Regions from separate parts of the Bradyrhizobium sp. AZCC 2176 genome, predicted to be linked through region 1. Evidence: predicted binding sites of a transcription regulator. Region 1 holds the regulator's gene; each other region holds the start of a gene.
What was found. Region 1 encodes PhoB, which activates phosphate uptake and scavenging genes when phosphate is short. Its sites were predicted from a motif close to TGTCATNNANCTGTCAT; they were not measured.
Positions count from the first base shown of each region.

Region 1 (5,332 bases):
CAACGCCATCATCGGCTCGATCATGATGACCGTGATCGGGGTCGGCATCGGCGCGCCGCTCGGCCTGTTCGCCGGCACGTATCTCGCCGAATATGGCAAGCACGACAGGCTCACCTCGGTGATCCGCTTTATCAACGACATCCTGTTGAGCGCGCCCTCGATCATCATCGGCCTGTTCATCTATGGCGCGGTCGTCGTGCCGATGCGCGGCTTCTCGGCGATCGCCGGCTGCCTGGCGCTGGCCGTGATCGTGATCCCCGTGGTGGTTCGCACCACCGAGGACATGCTGGGGCTGGTGCCCAATCCCTTGCGCGAGGCGGCATCCGCGCTCGGGCTGCCGCGCTCGCTGGTGATCCGGCGGATCGCCTATCGCGCTGCCCGGTCCGGCCTGATCACCGGCGTCCTGCTCGCCACCGCCCGCGTTGCCGGCGAAACCGCGCCGCTGTTGTTCACCGCGCTGTCGAACCAGTTCTTCAGTCTCGACCTGACCAAGACGATGGCCAACCTCCCGGTCACCATCAACAACTTCGTCCAGAGCCCCTATGCCTACTGGAAGCAACTCGCCTGGGCCGGCGCCCTGTTGATCACGCTCACCGTACTTGCCTTGAATATTGGCGCGCGCATTCTTGGCGCCGAGAGGACATCCAAATGACCGATCTCTCCGTATCCGTGAGCTCAGCGACGGGACCCGTTCCGCAGGTGGCGCTGCCCGAGGCCGCGCCCAAGGTGACCGCCCGCGGCCTGAACTTTTACTATGGCGAGCACCATGCGCTGAAGAACATCAACCTGACGCTCGGCACCCACCGCGTCACCGCCTTCATCGGCCCGTCCGGCTGCGGCAAGTCGACCCTGCTGCGGATCTTCAACCGGATGTACGACCTCTATCCCGGCCAGAAGGCGACCGGCCAGTTGATGCTCGACCAGACCAACATCCTCGACCCCAAGCTCGACCTCAATCTGCTGCGCGCCCGCGTCGGCATGGTGTTCCAGAAGCCGACGCCGTTCCCGATGACGATCTATGAAAACATCGCCTTCGGCATCCGCCTGTATGAAAAGATCTCCAAGTCCGAGATGGACGGCCGCGTCGAAAAGGCGCTGCGCGGCGGCGCGCTGTGGAACGAGGTCAAGGACAAGCTGAATGCCTCGGGCCTGTCGCTGTCCGGCGGCCAGCAGCAGCGGCTCTGCATCGCCCGCACCGTCGCGGTGCGGCCCGAGGTGATCCTGTTCGACGAGCCCTGTTCGGCGCTCGACCCGATCTCGACCGCCAAGATCGAGGAACTGATCCAGGAGCTGGCGGAGGACTACACCATCGCCATCGTCACCCATAACATGCAGCAGGCGGCGCGCGTCTCCGACAAGACCGCCTTCATGTATCTCGGCGAGCTGATCGAGTTCGACGACACCAACAAGATTTTCACCTCGCCGAGCGATCGACGCACCCAGGACTACATCACCGGCCGGTTTGGCTAGCATGATCCGGAAAAGTGGGAACCGGTTTTCCGAAGAGATCATGCTCAAACGAGGAAATAAAATCATGATCCGATTAGAATCGGACCATGATTTGAGGAGATAAGAGATGGCATCCGAGCACACCGCCAAGGCGTTCGACAGCGACCTTCAGGAACTGACCCGTCTCGTCGCCGAGATGGGTGGCCTGTCTGAACGCATGATCACCGAATCCGTCGACGCGCTGGTCCGCCGCGACGTCGCCCTCGGCAAGCGCGTCGTCGCAGCCGACGTCGAGATCGACCGGCTGCAGCATCTGATCGAGGAGCGCGCGGTGCTGACGATTGCGCGGCGCCAGCCGATGGCGATCGACCTGCGCGAAATCGTCGGCGCCATGCGGGTCGCCACCGATCTGGAGCGGATCGGCGACCTCGCCAAGAACATGGGCAAGCGGGTCGCGGCGCTGGAGAACGATTTCCAGCCGCTCAAGCTGATGCGCGGCCTGGAACACATGACCGATCTGGTGCTGTCGCAGGTCAAGTCGGTGCTGGACGCCTATGCGGCGCACGATCTGCCGGCGGCGATGGCGGTGTGGAAGGGCGACGAGGAAGTCGACGCCATCTGCACCTCGCTGTTCCGCGAGCTCCTGACCTATATGATGGAGGATCCGCGCAACATCTCGTTCTGTATTCATTTGATGTTCTGCGCCAAGAACATCGAGCGGATCGGCGACCACGCCACCAACATCGCCGAAACCGTGTTCTACATGATCGAGGGACAGCAGATGCTCGACAAGCGCCCGAAGGGCGACATGACGACGTTCGCCACGACCCTGCCTAATACTTGAGGAAAGCAGAATGAGCGCGCGCATTATGGTGGTCGAGGACGAGGAAGCGCTGACCACGCTGTTGCGCTACAACCTCGACGCAGAAGGTTATGATGTCGAAACCGTCGCCCGCGGCGACGATGCGGATACGCGGCTGAAGGAGCGCGTGCCCGATCTCGTCGTGCTCGACTGGATGCTGCCGGGACTGTCCGGCATCGAGCTGTGCCGCCGACTGCGCGCCCGGCCGGAGACCAAGCAGTTGCCGATCATCATGCTCACGGCACGCGGCGAGGAGAGCGAGCGGGTGCGGGGGCTGGCGACCGGCGCCGACGATTACATCGTCAAGCCGTTCTCGGTGCCGGAGCTTTTGGCGCGGGTGAAGGGCCTGTTGCGGCGGGCAAGCCCCGAGCGGCTCGCCACGGTGCTGACCTATGGCGATATCGAACTGGATCGTGAGAAAAGGCGCGTTGCGCGTTCCGGCCGCCAGATCGATCTCGGCCCGACCGAGTATCGGCTATTGGAATTTTTCCTCGAACATCCCGGCCGCGTCTTCAGCCGCGAGCAGTTGCTCGACAGCGTCTGGGGCCGCGACATCTATATCGACGAGCGCACCGTCGACGTCCATATCGGCCGCCTGCGCAAGCTGCTCAATCCGGGCCGAGAACAGGATCCCATCCGCACTGTGCGCGGCGCGGGTTATGCACTGGACGACCGGTTTGCGAAGGTGGAGCCGTAACGCTCTGCTGGTTGTCTCAGCAAACTCCGGCGTCGTCCCCGCGAACGCGGGGACCCATAACCACAAATCTCGATTGTTGAAACGCGCTGGAGCTCCAGCGAAGCATAACCACTGACATCCGTGGTTATGGGTCCCTGCGGTTCGCAGGGACGACGAACGATTTAGTTCGTAGATCCTCTGGGTGAGTGGGTGGTCGCAAACTCAACTTACCCCCTGACCACCTGCCACCCCATAGGATCTACGACAAACCGTGGCTTACCTTGTCGGCTTCGGCTGCTGCCTCCGCCGGTCGGCAGCCGGCTGATACGCAATCCGCGAGTGATGCGCGCAGTAGGGCAGTCCCGAAAGCGCCTTGCCGCCGCAGAAGAAGAATTCCGGGCTCGAGGGATCGCCGACCGGCCAGTGGCAGGTCGCCTCGTTCAGTTCGAGCAGCGACAGCCGCTGGCTCATCGGCACCACATTGTCGAAGGCGATCGGATCAGGCTCCATCTCGACCTCGAAGGCGTGCGCGAGCGCGGTGTTGCCGCGCGAGACCGGCCGCGACACCCGCATCATCTGCTGGGCCGGGCGTGCCTTGCGCTGCCGCGGGGCGGCCGAGGAGGGGCTCTTGGCACGGCCGGACAGGCCCAGCCGGTGCACTTTGCCGATCACGGCGTTTCGCGTCACATTTCCGAGTTCCGCCGCGATCTGGCTCGCCGATAATCCGGCTTCCCAGAGCTTCTTAAGCTGCTCGACGCGATCGTCTGACCAGGTCAATACCGTCATCGTATTCTTCCCTTCGCATCGCGCCGGCCAATCAGGGGCAGCGCTGGCGACGTCATTCGTCTCAAAAATCCCTGCGGTCAGAATCCCTTAGCCCTCGCCGGGCGCGAAAACCGCGCCCGAACGTTTACGCCGTACAAAATGGACTCCAGGGATCAGAACTGCCGCACGAGATGTCGTACCCGACGGCCCAAAAGCTACAATATGGCGGGACTCGGGCGCAAGAGTCCGGGCCTGCGCGTCCACATGTTCCGACATCTAGGCATTGCACTGCGTGTTTTCCACCACACCGCAATCGTACGGATTTCCTTATCTTGCGGTGCAGGAAAGGCAGCTTCGTGGTGTGTTGACAGCGCCCCCCGCCCACATAGAATACCTCTCCCGTGCCGCCCTTAAGAGGCGGCACGTTTCGTTTTCGCAAGACCGGCTGTTGCCGCCTTCGCGCCAATGCACGCGTGTGCTCCGCGGCAGGTTCAAAAGCAGGTCTCAAACCTTCAGTGAATTGCCATGACCAATAGCGCCACGTCGCATCTGCTCCCCGTCTTCGCCAGGGTCGATCTCGGCTTCGAAAGCGGCGAAGGCTGCTGGCTTACGGCAACCAATGGCGAGCGCTATCTCGACTTCACCTCGGGCGTCGCGGTCAATGCGCTGGGTCACTGCCATCCGCATCTGATCAAGGCGCTGCAGGAACAGTCGACAAAGCTCTGGCACATGTCGAACCTGTTCAGGAGCCCGGATGGCGAGAAGCTCGCCGCGCGGCTCTGTGAGCAGAGCTTTGCCGACCTTGTGTTCTTCTGCAATTCGGGTGCGGAAGCGATGGAAGGCGTGATCAAGGTCGTGCGCCGCTATCAATTCTCCAAGGGACATCCCGAACGCTATCGGCTCATCACCTTCGAGGGCGCGTTCCACGGCCGCACACTCGGCACGCTCGCCGCGACCGGCTCCGCCAAATATCTCGAAGGCTTTGGGCCGCCGATGGACGGTTTTGACCAGGTGCCGCATGGCGATCTCGAAGCGGTGAAGAAAGCGATCGGGCCGCACACCGCGGGCATCCTGATCGAGCCGGTGCAGGGCGAGGGCGGTGTGCGCTCCGCGCCGCAATCTTTCTTCAAGGCGCTGCGCCAGCTCTGCGACGAGCATGGCCTGTTGCTGGCGTTCGACGAGGTGCAGACCGGCATGGGCCGCACCGGCGATCTCTTCGCCTACAAGCGCGTCGGCGTGACGCCGGATGTGATGTCGCTGGCAAAGGCGCTCGGCGGCGGTTTTCCGATCGGCGCGGTGCTGGCGACCGCGGAAGCTGCTTCCGGCATGACGCCCGGCTCGCACGGCTCGACCTTCGGCGGCAATCCGCTGGCGATCGCTTCCGCCAACGCTGTGCTCGACGTGATGCTGAAGCCCGGCTTCTTCGACCACGTACAGAAGATGTCGCTGCTGTTGAAACAGAAACTGGCTTCCGTGGTCGATCGCTATCCCGCCGTGCTTTCGGAAGTGCGCGGTGAGGGGCTGCTGGTCGGCGTCAAGGCTGTGGTGCCATCGGGCGATCTCGTCAATGCATTGCGCGG
Region 1 is NZ_JAZHRX010000001.1:1,808,273-1,813,604, reverse strand. Features, by position in the region: gene pstA (phosphate ABC transporter permease PstA) at 1-652, shown strand, start outside; gene pstB (phosphate ABC transporter ATP-binding protein PstB) at 649-1,470, shown strand; gene phoU (phosphate signaling complex protein PhoU) at 1,577-2,293, shown strand; gene phoB (phosphate regulon transcriptional regulator PhoB) at 2,304-3,008, shown strand; gene V1288_RS08260 (GcrA family cell cycle regulator) at 3,264-3,773, opposite strand; gene V1288_RS08255 (aspartate aminotransferase family protein) at 4,278-5,332, shown strand, end outside.

Region 2 (5,332 bases), 3.2 Mb from region 1:
ACTCGATCAGGCCATCGCGGCCCAAAATGTCGGTCACGCGCGGAGTCGCACCTGTGGACGCCTCACCTGTCGCGGGCGCCTCGGGCGCTGCCCCATCAGCAAGTTGCGAATCCAGCAGGCGATGGGTGTAATCGAACGTGGGACCAAGAATTTGCCCGCCCGGAATATCCTTGAAGGTCGAGGAAATCCGGCGGCGCACCTGCATTGCGCCGGTTTCGACCGGTTCTGTCGTCCCAAAGCGCGGCAGCGTGGCGCGGAACGCGCGCACCAGGAAGATCGCCTCGATCAGGTCGCCGCGCGCCTGCTTGATGGCCAGCGCCGCAAGTTCGCGGTCGTACAGCGAGCCTTCGGTCATGACGCGGTCGACACCGAGCGAAAGCTGTTCGGAGATCTGGGCCAGTGTCAATTCGGGAACGTCGCGGTCACCACGCCGCTCATGCGCCAGCAGGCGATGGGCGTTCTCGATGGCGCGCTCGCCTCCCTTGACGGCGACATACATGATCAGCCTCCTCTCGCGAGCCGTGTCGTGCGCGGTATGGCGACGATAGAATCGTCATGGACCAGCACGACGTCGATGCCGCACGGAAACAGCGCGGCGTTTATCGCCAGCCGCTCGAAAAGATCCTTCGGCTGGATTGAAGCGCGCAGCACTGCTGTGCCGTCGATACCGGGCCCGTGCAACTCGAGAGCGGAGTCATTTGTCAGGCTTTCGACCTGCAGGATCAGCGTTGTCGAGCGGTCCGGATATTCATTGCTGCCGAACGCGAAACGATCGAGCGACGGAAGGTTTTCGGGATCGCCCACCAGCGCAAAACTCGCAATCGATGAATCCGTAACAACCGGGGCGCTGGCGTGGAACTTGAGCCATTTGGCGACTTCCGGCGTCGCCGACATCCGGCCGTCGAGCCAGACCGGCGTATCGTGATCGAACAAGGTCAGCGCGATCGCGGCGGTGCCGCGCATCATCCCGCCCGGCGCGCCGGCAGCGGACGCGATACGGTGAATGCTGCCCGGGCGGGCGAGCGCATCCATGACGGACCGAAAGGTCGATTGCGCCGACAACACCTTGTCGGCAAATCCTGCGGGCAGCTCGGCAACGGTCGTCATGTCAGCCCTCACCACGCACCAGTGTGTAGAAATCGACCCGCGTTGCCGCCGCCTCCGCAGCCTTCCGGTTTCGCTTTTCAATCATCGCCGCACGCAGCGGCGCAACGACCTGGGCTTCGATCGCGCCAGCCAGTTCGGCCGATTGCACCATGGCATCGCACAGCGCGATCAGCTTCGCCTTCTCCCGGTCGCGGCCCAGCGTGTAGCCGAAGCCGACCTCGCCGGTCGACAGCCGCACCGCGGCGCGCGACACCGTCGCCTCGCCGAGATTGAACGGCGCGCCGTCGCCGCCAATTCGGCCACGCACCATGACGAGCCCATTTTCGGGCTCGCGCAGGTCTTCGTGCGCTGGCAACGCGATCGTCCCGAGGCGCCCCTCTATGTCGGCCGTTACGGAATGAGCCAGCACCGCCATCACGGCCTTGCGCCGCGCCTGCCCGCCGTTTTCGTCTGCCAGACTGTCGTCACTCGCCATCATATCGGCCTTGCCGGAATCAAGTTGTCTATGATATTAGACAACTTGATAACGAAGCGCCATGACGATTTCGTGATACTGAGGTGATTTTTGCCGATGCCCCATTTCGTTCCATGAGCGTCCAGGACGCGCCTTCCGGCGTCGCTTTGTGGCGGCAGGTCGCCGACGGCATCGAGCGCGGCATTGCCGACGGCCGCTTTGCCGCCGGCGAAAAGCTGCCGGGCGAGATGGAGATCGCCGAGACCTATCGGGTCAACCGCCACACCGTTCGCCGGGCGCTCGCCACGCTCGCCGAACGCGGCCTGGTGCGCGCCGAGCGCGGCAGCGGCACCTATGTCGAGACCCGGCGCCTCGCCTATCCCCTGCGCTCACGGACGCGGTTTTCCGAGATCGTCGGCGCCGGCGGCCGCGAACCGCGCGGCCAATTCATCGACGCGACCGAGGAAGCCGCCACGCGCGAACTGGCACGGGAGCTTGGGTTGAAGACGGGGGCACCGCTGATCCGGATCGAATCGGTGCGGCTCGCCGACCGCGCGCCGATCTGCGTCAGCACCACCTGGCTTTCGGCCGTGCGCTTTCCTGACGCCGGGAAGGTGTTCGCCAATGTGCGCTCGATGACCAAGCTGGTGGCGCATTACGGCATCCGGGATTTTCGCCGCGCCTCGACCCGGATCACCGCCGGTATCGTGGATGCGACCGACGCCGCGCGGCTGGACCTCGCGCTCGGACGCCCGGTGCTCGTGGTCGACAGCACCGACGTTGATACCGGCGGCGAGCCGCTGACGACCAAGCGCTCGCGCTTTGCCGCGGAGCGTGTCGAGTTTCTGGTGGAGAATGGTTGACGGTTCGTAGAGAGCAACTACGCGACGGCCCGCTGTCCGATGATGGCAAAGCGCAGTTTGCCGGAGATCCAGTCGATCGCGGCTACCGCGACCAGAATCATCAGGATCAGGAACGAAACTTTCTGCCACTCCAGCACGCGGATCTGCTCGGCGAGTTGCAGACCGATGCCACCGGCACCGACGATACCGATGATGGTGGCCGAGCGGGTATTCGATTCGATGAAATAGAGCACCTGCCCCGCGATGACGGGCAGCACCTGAGGCATCAGGCCAAAGCGTATCTCGTGCAACGCATTGCCGCCGGATGCCCTGATTCCTTCGACCTGCTTCTTGTCGGCGGCTTCGATGGCCTCGGAGAACAATTTGCCGAATGCGCCGAAATCGGACAGCGCGATGGCCAGCACGCCGGCAAACGGGCCAAGGCCAACGACGTTGATCCACACCAGCGCCCAGATCAGCGTATCGACGCCACGGATGGAATCAAGAAATCGGCGCACCGGAAAGCGCAGCAAGTTCGAGGAAATGATGTTCCGCGCTGCCAGCAGGCTGATCGGCAGCGCTGCGACGGCGGCCAAGGTCGTGCCGAGCAGCGCGATCGACAGCGTCTCACCGAGGGCTGCGAGATAAGCGGGCAGCGACGAGCCGGCATCGGGTGGAATCATCATCACCGTGATCCAGCCGAGCTGGCTCAGGCCCGACACCAGTTTGGTCGGCGAAAAGCCGAGATCAACCAAGCCGAACACGAAGATCGCGAACACAGCCGAAATTGTCGCGGGCATGGCGAGACGCGCCGATGCGGGCCGGTCGAAGACGTCAGGATATTTAGTCCTGAGCGCGTCTGTATCGGGTTTCGGCAACTGGCTCATGCGCGAGCCTCTTTGCCGAATAGTTTTCCGCGCAGCCAGCCGGTCGTGATATCGATGACGAAGACTGTGACGATAATGGTGACGAGGATCGCGCTGACGTCAGAGTAATAGAACTTGCGGATCGCGACGACGAGCTCCTGCCCGATGCCGCCGGCGCCGACAAAACCCATCACCGAGGCCTCGCGGACATTGATCTCAAAGCGCAGCAGCGCGTAGCTGGCATAGCCGGCCGTGACCTGCGGCAACACCGCAAAGCGCATGCAGGAGAGCCAGCTTGCGCCGGTCGAGCGCACGCCCTCGACCGGTTTCATGTCGGCGTTCTCGACGATCTCGGAGAACAACTTTCCGAGCGCGCCCGCGGAATGCACGGCGATTGCCAGTACGCCCGCCATCGGCCCGAGACCGAACGCGATGACGAAAATCAGCGCGAATACGATGCCGGGAACGGTGCGCGCGAATTCGAGGAGACGCCGGATGACGAACCGCAGCCATGGCGCAGGTGACGTATTTTGCGCGGCGAAGAAATTCAGCACAAAGCCAAGGACCGCGCCGCTCAGGGTGCCGACGTAGCTGATGAGAATGGTCTCGCCGAGCATCTTGAGCCACTTCTGCCAGCCCCAGAACCATTCGCCGAAATTGGTCCATACCCGTGTGCCGTCTTCCAGGGTAAGGATGCGGTCGAAATAGCTGACAAAGTTGCCGAAATAGCTGAAGAGCGTGCGCAGATTCACCTCCGCGCCGATCGCTGCGACAATCAACGCGGCGAAGAATACCGCCGCCGCCAAAGTCGCCTTTAAACGCTTGCGCGCGACCGCCTTGCGATACGTATCGTTGAGCACCGCAAGTTGCTGGTCTGGAAGGATGGATATGGCATTCGCCATCGGGATCACTGTGCCCAGGTGTGAACAGAACGGGTATGAAACAGAACGGTGTTCGACAGAAAAAGGCCGGGTCACTTGGACCCGGCCAGGCTCGTCTAAGTCTATTGATCAGGACGCCTTCTTTTTACGCAACGCATCGACGAACTTGATCAATTCGATGGTGCCATCCCAGTCCTTGGTGGTGGCCGGATTGAAGCCCTTCTTCTGGCCGTCGGATAGACGGTCGAACGCGGCCTTGTCCTTGGCCGGCGCTTCGGTGAACGCCTTGGCAATGGCGGCCTTCAGATCGGCCGGAAGGTCAGAATTATAGGCGTAGGGTCCGTTGATGATCGGGGCCGACTTGTGGATGATCCGGAAATCGTCCTTCTTGATCGGCGAGCCGTCGGCGTTCTTCAGCATGCCCTTGTGCAGCATCTGGGCGAGCGTGGAGTCATCGTCATTGGTCCACTGATTGGCGGCGACCTCGACGGTGCCCTGCGACAGCGCCAGCATGGCGTTCTCATGGCTGCCGGTGAAAACGACCTTGCCGAAGTAGGTATCGGCGTCGGAGATTCCCAGCTTGTCGAGTTCGAAGCGCGGCACGTTGTTGCCCGACGTCGAATTCGGATCAACCAAGCCAAGGTTCTTGCCCTTCAATTGATCGATATTTTTGTAGGGGCTCGACGCCTTGACGAAGAACACGGAATAATAGCCGGTCGAACCGTCGGCATTGATATCGTTTGCGAAGGCATCGGTCTTGACGCCGGTCAGGCGGGCGCGGGCAAAGGATGCCGAGCCGTAGCTTGCGATATGGATGTTGCCGGCCCGCTGGCCCTCGATCACGGCGGCGTAGTCGTTGGCAATGCGCAGCGTAACCTTCACGCCGAGTTCCTTGGAGAGATAGGCGACGAACGGCGTCCAGCGCTCGGTGACGCCGGAAGCGTTTTCGGCTGGCACCACAGCAAAAGTCAGTTCCGGATATTTACTCTTCCAATCCTGCGCCGAAGCTGAAGCCGTGAACGCCAGCGCGGCCGCGCCGGCAAGAAAGATACGACGAGTTATCATGGTGTGCCCTCTTGTTGTAATTACGCCTTCGCCGATTGCAGATTTGCAACGGCTACCCTGTACAGAAGTGAAGCTCAGGCCGCAGCAGCGGTGCCCAGTTCCGGAACGGTCGCGCCA
Region 2 is NZ_JAZHRX010000001.1:5,010,634-5,015,965, reverse strand. Features, by position in the region: gene V1288_RS23645 (carbon-phosphorus lyase complex subunit PhnI) at 1-499, opposite strand, end outside; gene phnH (phosphonate C-P lyase system protein PhnH) at 502-1,107, opposite strand; gene phnG (phosphonate C-P lyase system protein PhnG) at 1,109-1,582, opposite strand; gene phnF (phosphonate metabolism transcriptional regulator PhnF) at 1,696-2,424, shown strand; gene phnE (phosphonate ABC transporter, permease protein PhnE) at 2,442-3,290, opposite strand; gene phnE (phosphonate ABC transporter, permease protein PhnE) at 3,287-4,171, opposite strand; gene phnD (phosphonate ABC transporter substrate-binding protein) at 4,280-5,215, opposite strand; gene phnC (phosphonate ABC transporter ATP-binding protein) at 5,290-5,332, opposite strand, start outside.
Region 2: the regulator PhoB is predicted to act here: its motif matches at 1,644-1,660, upstream of phnF (phosphonate metabolism transcriptional regulator PhnF).

Region 3 (5,332 bases), 4.5 Mb from region 1:
AGCACCGGCAGCCGCGCCAGGTCGATGCCGACGCCGAGATGCTTTGGCAGCACGCGCGGAATGTTGTCGGTGAAGCCGCCGCCGGTGATATGGGCGAGGCCCTTGATCGCGCCGGTCTCGCGAATCGCGCGCAGGCAGGACTTCACATAGAGCCGCGTCGGCACCAGCAGCGCGCCCCCCAACGTCATCACCGGCGAGAACGGCGCCGGTGCATCGAAGGTGAGGCGCGAGTTTTCCACGATCTTGCGGACCAACGAGAAGCCATTGGAATGCACGCCCGACGAGGCCAACCCGACCACGGCGTCGCCCACTGCGATGTCCGCGCTCGGCAGCAGCGTGCCGCGCTCGGCGGCTCCGACCGCAAAGCCCGCGAGGTCGTAATCGCCGTCCTTGTAAAGGCCCGGCATTTCGGCGGTCTCGCCGCCGATCAGGGCGCAGCCGGATTCCCGGCAGCCCTCGGCGACGCCGGCCACAATGGCCGCGGCCGCCTGGGGGTCGAGCTTGCCGCAGGCAAAATAGTCGAGGAAGAACAGCGGTTCCGCGCCCTGCACCACGAGGTCGTTGACCGACATCGCCACCAGGTCGATGCCGATGCCGCCATGCAGGCCGGTTTCGATCGCGATCTTGACCTTGGTGCCGACGCCGTCGGTCGCCGCCACCAGCACCGGATCCTTGAAACCCGCCGCCTTGAGGTCGAACAGGCCACCGAATCCGCCGATTTCAGCGTCTGCGCCCGCCCGGGCGGTGGCGCGGACCATCGGCTTGATGAGATCGACCAAGCGGTTGCCCGCCTCGATATCGACGCCCGAATCCGCGTAAGTGAGCCCGTTTTTGCGGTCGATCATGCCCAATTCCAGTATGATGACGGCTGGTTACGAGGAATTCCGCGATCCTGCAATGGCTCGCAAGCGCTTGGCGCATATACTATGTAGATAAGGACCGGCTGAACCCGCCAGGGGCCGGATTTAGGCCGGAAGCCGGGAAGCGACCGAGTTGAGCATTCCGAATATCATTACGCTGGGCCGCATCATTCTGGTGCCGGTCATCGTGTGGGCGATCGTTTCCAGCCAGATGGAGATCGCCTTCGCGATCTTCGTCATTGCCGGGGTCAGCGACGCCGTCGACGGCTTTCTCGCCAAGCGGTTCAACATGTCGAGTGAGTTGGGCGCCCTGCTCGACCCGCTCGCCGACAAGGCCCTGCTGGTGTCGATCTTCGTGGCACTCGGCATCTGGGGCGCGGTTCCGCGCTGGCTCGTCATTCTTGTGGTGTCGCGCGACATCATGATCGTCGCGGCCGTGATCGTCTCATGGCTGTTCGACAAGCCTATACCGATGAAACCGCTGATGGTGTCGAAGCTCAATACGGTGGCGCAGGTAGCGTTCGCGGCGCTGGTGCTGGCTTCGCTCGGTTTCAATTTCAAGCCGGCACCCTATGACGTCATCCTGATGGGTTTTGTTACGGTCTTTACATTGGTTTCCGTCTCGCTCTATCTCGTCGAGTGGGTGCGGCACATGAGCACGATCGAAGCGCGCTAGATCGTGTATTTGGCCAATATCCCGGCCTGGAGATTTGCGTGGCAGTCCGCGTTCAACCTCGTCAGCTAGCCTTTGCGCTGCCGCATGCGGAAAGCGTGACCCGCGACAATTTCCTGGAAGGGCCGGCAAATGAAGCCGCGCTCTCGCTGATCGAAAGCTGGCCCGACTGGCCGAACCGCATCATGCTGCTGGTCGGACCTGAGGGCTCCGGCAAAAGCCATCTCGCCGCGATCTGGGCCGAACAGGCCGGCGCGCGCGCGACATCGGCCCACGCGCTTGATCCCGCCGCCGTACCCGGCGCGCTCGCCACCGGCGCACTGGTGATCGAAGATTTGAGACCGGCCGATTTCGACGAACGCGCGATGTTTCACCTCCTGAACCTGGCGCGCGAGGACGGAGCCTTCGTCCTGATCACGGGGCGCATACCGCCTGTGGCGTTCGAGATCGAACTGCGCGATCTCAGGTCGCGGCTGCGCGCCGCACCCGTCGTGTCGCTATTGCCGCCCGACGACCTCCTGTTTCGCGGCCTGATCATCAAATTCTGCGCGGACCGCCAACTGAGCATCGACGAGACGGTGGTAAGCTACCTCGCGAGCCGGATCGAGCGCTCCTATGCCGCCGCCCGTCAGGCAGTAGAACTCCTGGATACCGAAGCGCTGCGGCTCGGCCGGCCGGTAACCCGGGCGCTGGCCGCGGAACTGCTGCGCGACGCCTGACCCGACGGGTGCGTGCTGCTTCCTGCCGCCTTGACGGCGGCTGTCGGCGGAACATCAATGTCATTGAAACGTCATCGGCGTATCACATGGTGTGGGCGGCATCCCCTTAGTCTAGCTCACACCTCTCCCGAGATGGATCAAAGCCTTATGGAATCGGCGCAAGTACTTGAAATAAAAGAAAAAGAACCGATTACCGAAGCTCCGCCCTCGATTGCCACGAGCCCGGAACGATTCATCAATCGGGAGCTGTCCTGGCTGCATTTCAACCGGCGGGTGCTCGAGGAGTCGGTCAATCCAGGCCATCCCGTGCTGGAACGGGTGCGATTCCTGTCGATTTCTGCCAATAACCTTGATGAGTTCTTCATGGTCCGCGTCGCCGGCATCAAGGCGCAGGTCCGCGAAGGCATCGCCGAGCGCAGTCCGGATGGGCTAACCCCATCCGAGCAGCTCACCCTCATCAACAAGTCGGTTTCGGAACTCGCGTCCGATCAGCAGGCAATCTGGCGCGATCTACGCAATATCCTGTCCGACACCGGCATCCTGCTGGTCGACGGCCATGATTTCACCAAGGCGGAGCGCGGCTGGCTCGAGGATCACTTCCTCCGCAACATTTTCCCGCTGCTGACGCCGCTGGCGATCGATCCCGCGCACCCGTTCCCGTTCATCCCCAGCCTCGGCTTCACTATCGCCCTGCAATTGTCGCGGACTTCCGACGGCAAGGCGATGAACGCGCTGATCCGCATGCCCGGCAAGATCGACCGGTTCATTCGCATGCCCCACAAGGACGGCGCAGTGCACCTGATTCCGCTCGAGCAGGCCACCGGCCTGTTCATCGGCCGCCTGTTCCCCGGCTACACCGTCAAGGGCCAGGGCGCGTTCCGCATCATCCGCGACTCCGAACTCGAAATCGAGGAAGAGGCCGAGGATCTGGTGCGCGTCTTCGAGACCGCGCTGAAGCGGCGCCGGCGTGGTTCGGTGATCCGGCTGGAGATGGAAGCCAAGATGCCGGAAGCGCTGCGCGCCTTCGTGCAGGAGGCGCTGTCCGCCGCCGACGACGAGGTGTTTCTGGTCGACGGCGTACTGGCGATGAACGAACTCTCGCAGCTCACGCGGCTCGACCGGCCCGACCTCGAATTCATGCCCTATGTGCCGCGTCATCCCGAGCGGGTGCGCGACCATGGCGGCGACATCTTCGCGGCGATCCGGCAGAAGGACCTCATCGTCCATCACCCCTACGAATCCTTCGATGTCGTCGTGCAGTTCCTGCAGCAGGCCGCGCGCGATCCCGATGTCGTCGCCATCAAGCAGACACTCTACCGCACCTCGAACAATTCTCCGATCGTACGCACGCTTGCCGAGGCTGCGGAAGCCGGCAAGTCGGTGACCGCGCTGATCGAGTTGAAGGCACGGTTCGACGAGGAAGCCAATATCCGCTGGGCGCGCGACCTCGAACGCGCCGGCGTGCAGGTCGTGTATGGTTTTCTCGAACTGAAGACGCACGCCAAGCTGTCGATGGTGGTGCGACGCGAGGGCGGTAGTCTGACGACCTATGTGCATACCGGCACCGGTAATTATCATCCGGTCACCGCGCGGATCTATACCGACCTATCCTACTTCACCTCGGATCCGATCATCGGCCGCGATGCGGCGCGGGTGTTCAACTACATCACCGGCTATGCCGAGCCGAGCGACATCGAGCGGATGGCGGTATCGCCGCTGACGCTGCGCAAGCGCATCATCGAACACATCAAGGGCGAGACCAATCACAGCAGGCATGGCAAGCCGGCAGCGATCTGGATGAAGATGAACTCGCTGGTCGACCCTGACATCATCGACGCGCTCTACGAGGCCTCGCAGGCCGGCGTTTCGATCGAACTGGTGGTGCGCGGCATCTGCTGCCTGCGCCCCGGCCTGCCCGGCCTGTCCGACAACATCCGCGTCAAATCGGTGATCGGCCGCTTCCTGGAGCACGGCCGAATCTACTGCTTTGGTATGGGGCAAGGCCTGCCCGGCCCGAAAGCGGCTGTGTATATCTCGTCGGCCGACATGATGCCGCGAAACCTCGACCGTCGCGTCGAGGTGCTCTGTCCATTGCAAAATCCCACGGTGCATCAGCAGGTTCTCGAACAGATCATGGTCGCGAACCTGAAGGATACCGAACAGAGCTGGCAGTTGTTGCCGGACGGGTCGTCAACGCGTATGAAGGCCGCGAAAGGCGAAGAGCCGTTCAATCTACACAACTATTTCATGACGAATCCGAGTCTGTCAGGCCGTGGAAAGTCTCTCAAGGAATCTTCGCCGCGTCGCCTCACGCGCCGTACCGAGCGCCAGCAATCGTCATAAGGGGCCGCGGCTGTGAAGCGGCCGCGCAAGCGCGCTTCCAGCGTCGCCGTCATCGACATCGGTTCGAACTCGGTTCGTCTCGTCGTCTATGAGACGATGGCGCGCAGCCTCGTCACCATCTTCAACGAGAAGGCGCTGTGCGGGCTTGGACGCGAGGTGCAGAGCACTGGTTTGTTGGCGGAGGACGCGGTTGCCAAAGCGCTGACGGCGCTCCGGCGATTCCGGGCGCTGTGCCGCATCCAGCAAGTGGGACGCGTCTTCGCCATCGCCACCGCAGCCTGCCGCGACGCCAAGAACGGTGCGGACTTCATCGCCAAGGCCGAGCGTATCTGCGGCGCCAGCATTCAAATCCTGTCGGGGCCGCGCGAGGCAAAACTTTCCGCGCTCGGCGTCGTCTCCGGCATCCACAATCCCGACGGCATTGTCGGCGATCTCGGCGGCGGCTCGCTCGAACTGATCGACGTGAACCGCAACCGCGTCAGCAGCGGCGTCACGCTGCCACTCGGCAGCCTGGCGCTGCAGGACCTGTCGCACAAATCACTGAAGCGCGCCGAACGCATCGTCAACAACGATCTGTCCGACGTGGCCCAGCTCAAGGCCGCCCACGGCCGCACCTTCTATGCGGTCGGCGGCACCTGGCGCGCGCTGGCGCGCATCCACATCGTCCAGAGCGGCTATCCGCTACGGGTGATGCACGGCTATTCGCTACCCGCCGCCGACGCGCTGGATTTCGCGCG
Region 3 is NZ_JAZHRX010000001.1:6,279,951-6,285,282, forward strand. Features, by position in the region: gene purM (phosphoribosylformylglycinamidine cyclo-ligase) at 1-845, opposite strand, end outside; gene V1288_RS29690 (CDP-alcohol phosphatidyltransferase family protein) at 994-1,536, shown strand; gene V1288_RS29695 (chromosomal replication initiator DnaA) at 1,575-2,252, shown strand; gene V1288_RS29700 (RNA degradosome polyphosphate kinase) at 2,400-4,595, shown strand; gene ppx (exopolyphosphatase) at 4,608-5,332, shown strand, end outside.
Region 3: the regulator PhoB is predicted to act here: its motif matches at 2,311-2,327, upstream of V1288_RS29700 (RNA degradosome polyphosphate kinase).

Region 4 (5,332 bases), 2.8 Mb from region 1:
CATCCGATGCGGGTTACCAACAGGCCCATGGTCAACACCGCGCCGCGCCGTTTCAACAGCGGTGTGGGCGGAGGCTTCAGCCAGCGCTTCGCCGCAAGCCCGTCCCGCAATTCATTCGCCCGCAGTTCGTTCGGCGGCGGCTCGTTCGGCGGACGCGGCGGCGGCTTCAGGCGCTAACTTTCACTAAAGAGCTTCGTCCAATGCAAAGCCGGGCAGAGCACACGCTCTGCCCGGCTCCGTTTGAGAAGGGATGATCAGGCAACCAGCTTGGCAAACAGGTCCGCATCGACATTGCCGCCCGAGAGCACGATGACGACGTTCTTGCCCCTGGCGTCGATGCGGCCGGCCAACAGTGCGGCGAGACCGACGGCGCCGCCCGGCTCGACCACCAGCTTCAATTCCCGATAGGCATAAGCAACCGCCGCGCCGACTTCCTCGTCGGATGCGGTCACGCCATTGGCCAGCAGCTTGCTGTTGATCGAGAAGGTGAGTTCGCCCGGCATCGCTGCCATCAGCGCATCGCAGATGGTGCGGCCGGCGGCGTGATGGGCCTCGCGATGGCCTGCGCGCAGCGACAGGCCATGATCGTCATAGTCCTTGGGCTCGGCGACGATCACCTGCGCCTGCGGAAACTTTGCCTTCACCGCCGTCGCAACGCCGGCGATCAGCCCGCCGCCGGAGGCCGGCGCCACCACGATATCGGGGCTGAGCCCGAGCGCGGCCATGTCCTCGGCGATCTCGCGGCCCGCGGTGCCCTGTCCGGCGATCACGAAGGGATCGTCATAGGGGCGTACCAGCGTCGCGCCGCGCTTGCTGGCAATGCCATTCGCGATGGCTTCGCGGTCTTCCTTGTCACGGTCGTAGAGCACCACTTCGGCGCCGTAGCCCTTGGTGCGCTCGCGCTTGGTGACGGGAGAGTCCACAGGCATCACGATGGTGGCCTGCATGCCGAAGATCTGCGCCGCCGCCGCCACGCCCTGGGCGTGGTTGCCGGAGGAGAACGCGACCACCCCGCCGCCGCGCCTGTCCTGCGGGATCGAGGCCAGCTTGTTGAAGGCGCCGCGGAACTTGAACGATCCGGTCCGCTGCAGCATTTCGGGCTTCAGGAAGACCTTGGTCCCGACGCGTTCATTGAGAACAGGAAACGACAACAGCGGCGTCCGCACCGCAAAGGGCGCAACTACCCGCGCCGCCGCATCGATATCCGCGGCGCCGACCGCTGCAAGGGAGACTGGTTCGGTCATGCCCTCTTTGTATCGCGCCAGCCGACCAGCGGGCAAGACGCATTCAGGTGAAGTCAGGCGGCGAAATGGGGGTCTTCCGCTACGAATTCAACGGTCTCGCCCTCCGGCTGGACCGGGCGAATGCTCAGGGCATGCTCGACAAAAACCCGCGCGGAGGCCTGCCAGGTGTGGGCGGCGGCGAATTCGACGCAATCTTCCCGCGAAACCTGCAGCGCCTCCAGGCAGGCCGCGCGCAGATCCTCGTGCAGGACGCCGACCGGCGCCGAGCCGATCACGTCGCGCGGACCGGTGACCGGAAAAGCGGCCACCGGCAGGCCGCTGGCCAGCGCCTCGAGCAACACCAGCCCAAACGTGTCGGTCTTGCTGGGAAATACGAAAATGTCCGACGCCGCGTAGATTTCGGCCAGCTCCTCGCCGTGCCTTGCGCCGAGGAACACGGCCTCCGGATATTTCCGCTCCAGCGCCGCTCGGGCCGGTCCATCGCCAACGACGAGCTTGGTGCCGGGCAGATCGAGGTCGAGGAAGGCTTCGAGGTTTTTTTCAACCGCGAGGCGGCCGACGCTGAGATAAACCGGCATCGGCAGGCAGAGATCAACGCTGCGCGGATGAAACAGCGAAGTATCGACGCCGCGCGACCACAGCACCACGTTGCGAAAACCGCGCATGCGCAATTCGGCCGCCAGCGCCGGTGTTGCGGACATCACCGCCTGGCTCGGCCGGTGGAACCAGCGCATCGCCCGCCATACCCAGGATTCCGGGATCGGCGAGCGCGCCGATACATATTCCGGAAAACGGGTGTGAAAGCTCGTGGTGAACGGCACGCCATGCTTGCGGCAATAGCGCCGGACCAACAGCCCGATCGGGCCTTCGGTCGCGATATGAATGCTGTCGGGCTTTGCCGCTTCGATCAGTCGCGCGATTTTTGCCGGATACGGCAGCGCCAGCCGCAGATCTGGATAGCTCGGCATCGCGAAGGTACGAAACGACTGTGGCGTCAGGAAACTCACCTCGACGCCAATTCCCTTGGCCGCTTCGGCGGTCGCGGTCAACGTCCGCACCACCCCGTTGACCTGGGGATGCCACGCATCGGTCGCGACCAGGATATGCGTCATGCGGCGCGCGCCGCAACGCGGGGAACCGGTACCGTCCTTCGCACCGGATCGGTCCAGGTGATGATCTCGAACCGGCCATCCTCGTGCTCGGCGAGCGCGGTGCAGCTCTCCACCCAGTCGCCGCAGTTCATGTAGCGGATGCCGTGCTCGTCGCGGATCGTGGCGTAGTGGATATGGCCGCAGATCACGCCGTCGGCACCGTGACGCCGCGCTTCGCCGGCCAGCGTCTTTTCGAACGCGCCGATATAGTTCACGGCGTTCTTGACCTTCAGCTTGGCCCATTGCGACAGCGACCAATAGGGCACGCCGAACATGCGCCGGAAGAAGTTGACCAGCCGGTTCATCTGGATGGCGAAGTCATAGGCCTTGTCGCCGAGATGGGCGAGCCAGCGCGCGTTCTGCACCACGAGATCGAAGATGTCGCCGTGGATGATCAGGTAGCGCTTGCCGTCGACGCCTTCGTGAATGGTGTTTTCCACCACGTCGATGCCGCCGAAATGCGTGCCGTAATAGTTGCGCAGGAACTCGTCGTGATTGCCCGGCACGTAGATGACCTTGGCGCCCTTGCGCGCCTTGCGCAGCATCTTCTGCACGAAGTCGTTGTGCGATTGCGGCCAGTACCAGCTCGACTTCAGCGCCCAGCCATCGACGATATCGCCGACGAGGTAGATGGTGTCGGCGTCGTGACTTTTGAGGAAGTCCAGCAATCGATCGGCCTGCGAGCCGCGGGCTCCGAGATGGACGTCGGAGATAAACAAGGTACGAAAGCGCCGTTCGGGGCTCTCTTCACTCAAGGAGTCACTGCCCATACCCGCTCACCTGACAGATTTTTGTGACAGGGCGATGACTGTTCACGCGACTGATAGCCTCACGAGAATCAATGCCGCGCCCCTGTGCCTGCGCATAGCAGCGCGATGCGACAGACAAGCGACATGAAAGAGAAAGCATCTCACTGTCGTCCCTGCCTGGTGCGCAATTGCGCACGGGCGAAGGGACCCATACGCCGCGGCTCATCAATTGGGCAATCGGGCCGACACCTCGCGCAACAGCCAACGCAGGTGGTTATGGGTCCCTGCTTTTCGCAGGGACGACGAAAGATAGGTCAATAAACCCTGTGAAAATGATGGATCGGGCCGTGGCCATGCCCGACGCTGAAGCGGTCTGCGGCAGCGATCGCGGCGCTGATCCAGGCCTTGGCGTTGCGCACGGCGGTCTCCATGCCCTCGCCCTTCGCGAGCCCCGCGGCGATCGCCGAGGAGAGCGAGCAGCCGGTGCCGTGGGTATTCTTCGTCGCGATGCGCGGCGCGGCGAGTGCGGTGACACCAGTGGAATCGATCAGATAGTCGATGCTCTCGGCGCCCTCTCCGTGGCCGCCCTTGATCAGCACCGCCTTGCATCCCAGCGCCAGCAATCGCCTGCCTTGTTGCTCGACGGCGGCTTCGTCCGCCGCCACGCCTTCATCGAGCAGCGCTGCGGCTTCCGGCAGATTGGGCGTGATCACCGACGCCAACGGAACGAGTTTGGTCCGCAGCGCGTCGACGGCTTCGGCCGCGAGCAGCCGGTCGCCCGAGGTCGCGACCATCACGGGATCAAGCACGACGTGCTTCGGCGACCAGCGATTAAGCCCGGCGACGATGGCATCGATCACCGACGGCTGTGCCACCATGCCGATCTTGACCGCGCCGACGTCGAGATCGGAAAACACTGCGTCGATCTGCGCGGTGACGAACTCCGCCGGCACCTGATGGATGCCGCTGACGCCTGACGTGTTCTGCGCGGTCAGCGCCGTGATCACGGAGGCGCCGTAGACGCCGAGCGCGGCAAACGTCTTCAGGTCGGCCTGGATGCCGGCTCCCCCTGAGGAATCCGAGCCGGCAATGGTCAGCGCGATCGGCGTCGTCATCAAAAGTCTCGTGAAAATGCCGGGTTCAGGGCCATGTCTTGTCCTAGCGCGCTTGTCCTAACGCGCTCTGCCATTGGCGGCAAGCTGGCTTGCCACGGCCCATGGTTTTTGGCCTATTGTGAGCAACTTATTCGGAGACGACAGCGATGGTTCCCTTCTTCGTCCAGTTCAAATGCAAGCTCGGCCAGTCCTACGCCGTCGCCAATGCGCTCGCGGAGGCCGAGATCGCCTCGGAGATCTATTCCACCGCCGGCGATTACGATCTGCTGGTCAAATTCTACGTCGATAACGACACCGACATCGGCCATTTCGTCAACGAGAAGGTGCAAGTGATTCCGGGCATCCAGGACACCCACACCATCATCACCTTCAAGGCGTTCGGCACGGGTTAGCGCCGGCCCGCCTGTCTGCCGTCGACGTCGCCCGGGGCGGCCTCGCCCGCGACCTTTGGGAGTGGCCCGTCCTGTCAGGCGGACCAGCCTTGGAATTCCGGTCGGCCCCGCGCTGATGCGCGGCCTGGATCAGGTCGCCGACGATCTTGGCATGGCGAGGCTCGTGAGTTAGGCCGCGCCTTGCAGGCCTCCGCGTCCGCGCTGATACGCTCGATGGAGCAACCTCTACGGCAATGGATGGTTAACGGCGTTAACCATGGCACGCTTTTGCCATAAGAGGATCATTCTACCGCCTTGATATTTTTTATTACCTAGTGCGTCGTCAATCGGAAGCTCCGCGGCGGGGGACATTCCGAGGGGGAAACAGTCGCGAGTACCACCATGGGGACGCTATACGATTTGCTCGGGGCGCTTCCGAGCGATGACGCCGAGGGATTGCGGACGGCGTTCCGCAAGGCCGCGAAGGCCACCCATCCCGATATCAATCCCGACAATCCAGATGCCGCGCTGCGGTTCCGGGAGCTGGTGCGCGCCTATGACATCCTGACCGATGCCGAGCAGCGCGCGACCTACGATCAACTGCTCGCCATTGCGCTGCAGCCGCAGGCCACGCAGGCGCAGGCTGTGCGTACTTATGAGGTTATCGGCAAGGTCGCTTCCAACACGATGGCGGCAACGGTC
Region 4 is NZ_JAZHRX010000001.1:4,565,142-4,570,473, reverse strand. Features, by position in the region: gene V1288_RS21475 (caspase family protein) at 1-177, shown strand, start outside; gene V1288_RS21470 (threonine ammonia-lyase) at 255-1,244, opposite strand; gene V1288_RS21465 (glycosyltransferase family 4 protein) at 1,298-2,356, opposite strand; gene V1288_RS21460 (UDP-2,3-diacylglucosamine diphosphatase) at 2,353-3,165, opposite strand; gene thiD (bifunctional hydroxymethylpyrimidine kinase/phosphomethylpyrimidine kinase) at 3,459-4,259, opposite strand; gene V1288_RS21450 (Lrp/AsnC ligand binding domain-containing protein) at 4,406-4,651, shown strand; gene V1288_RS21445 (J domain-containing protein) at 5,033-5,332, shown strand, end outside.
Region 4: the regulator PhoB is predicted to act here: its motif matches at 3,189-3,205, upstream of V1288_RS21460 (UDP-2,3-diacylglucosamine diphosphatase).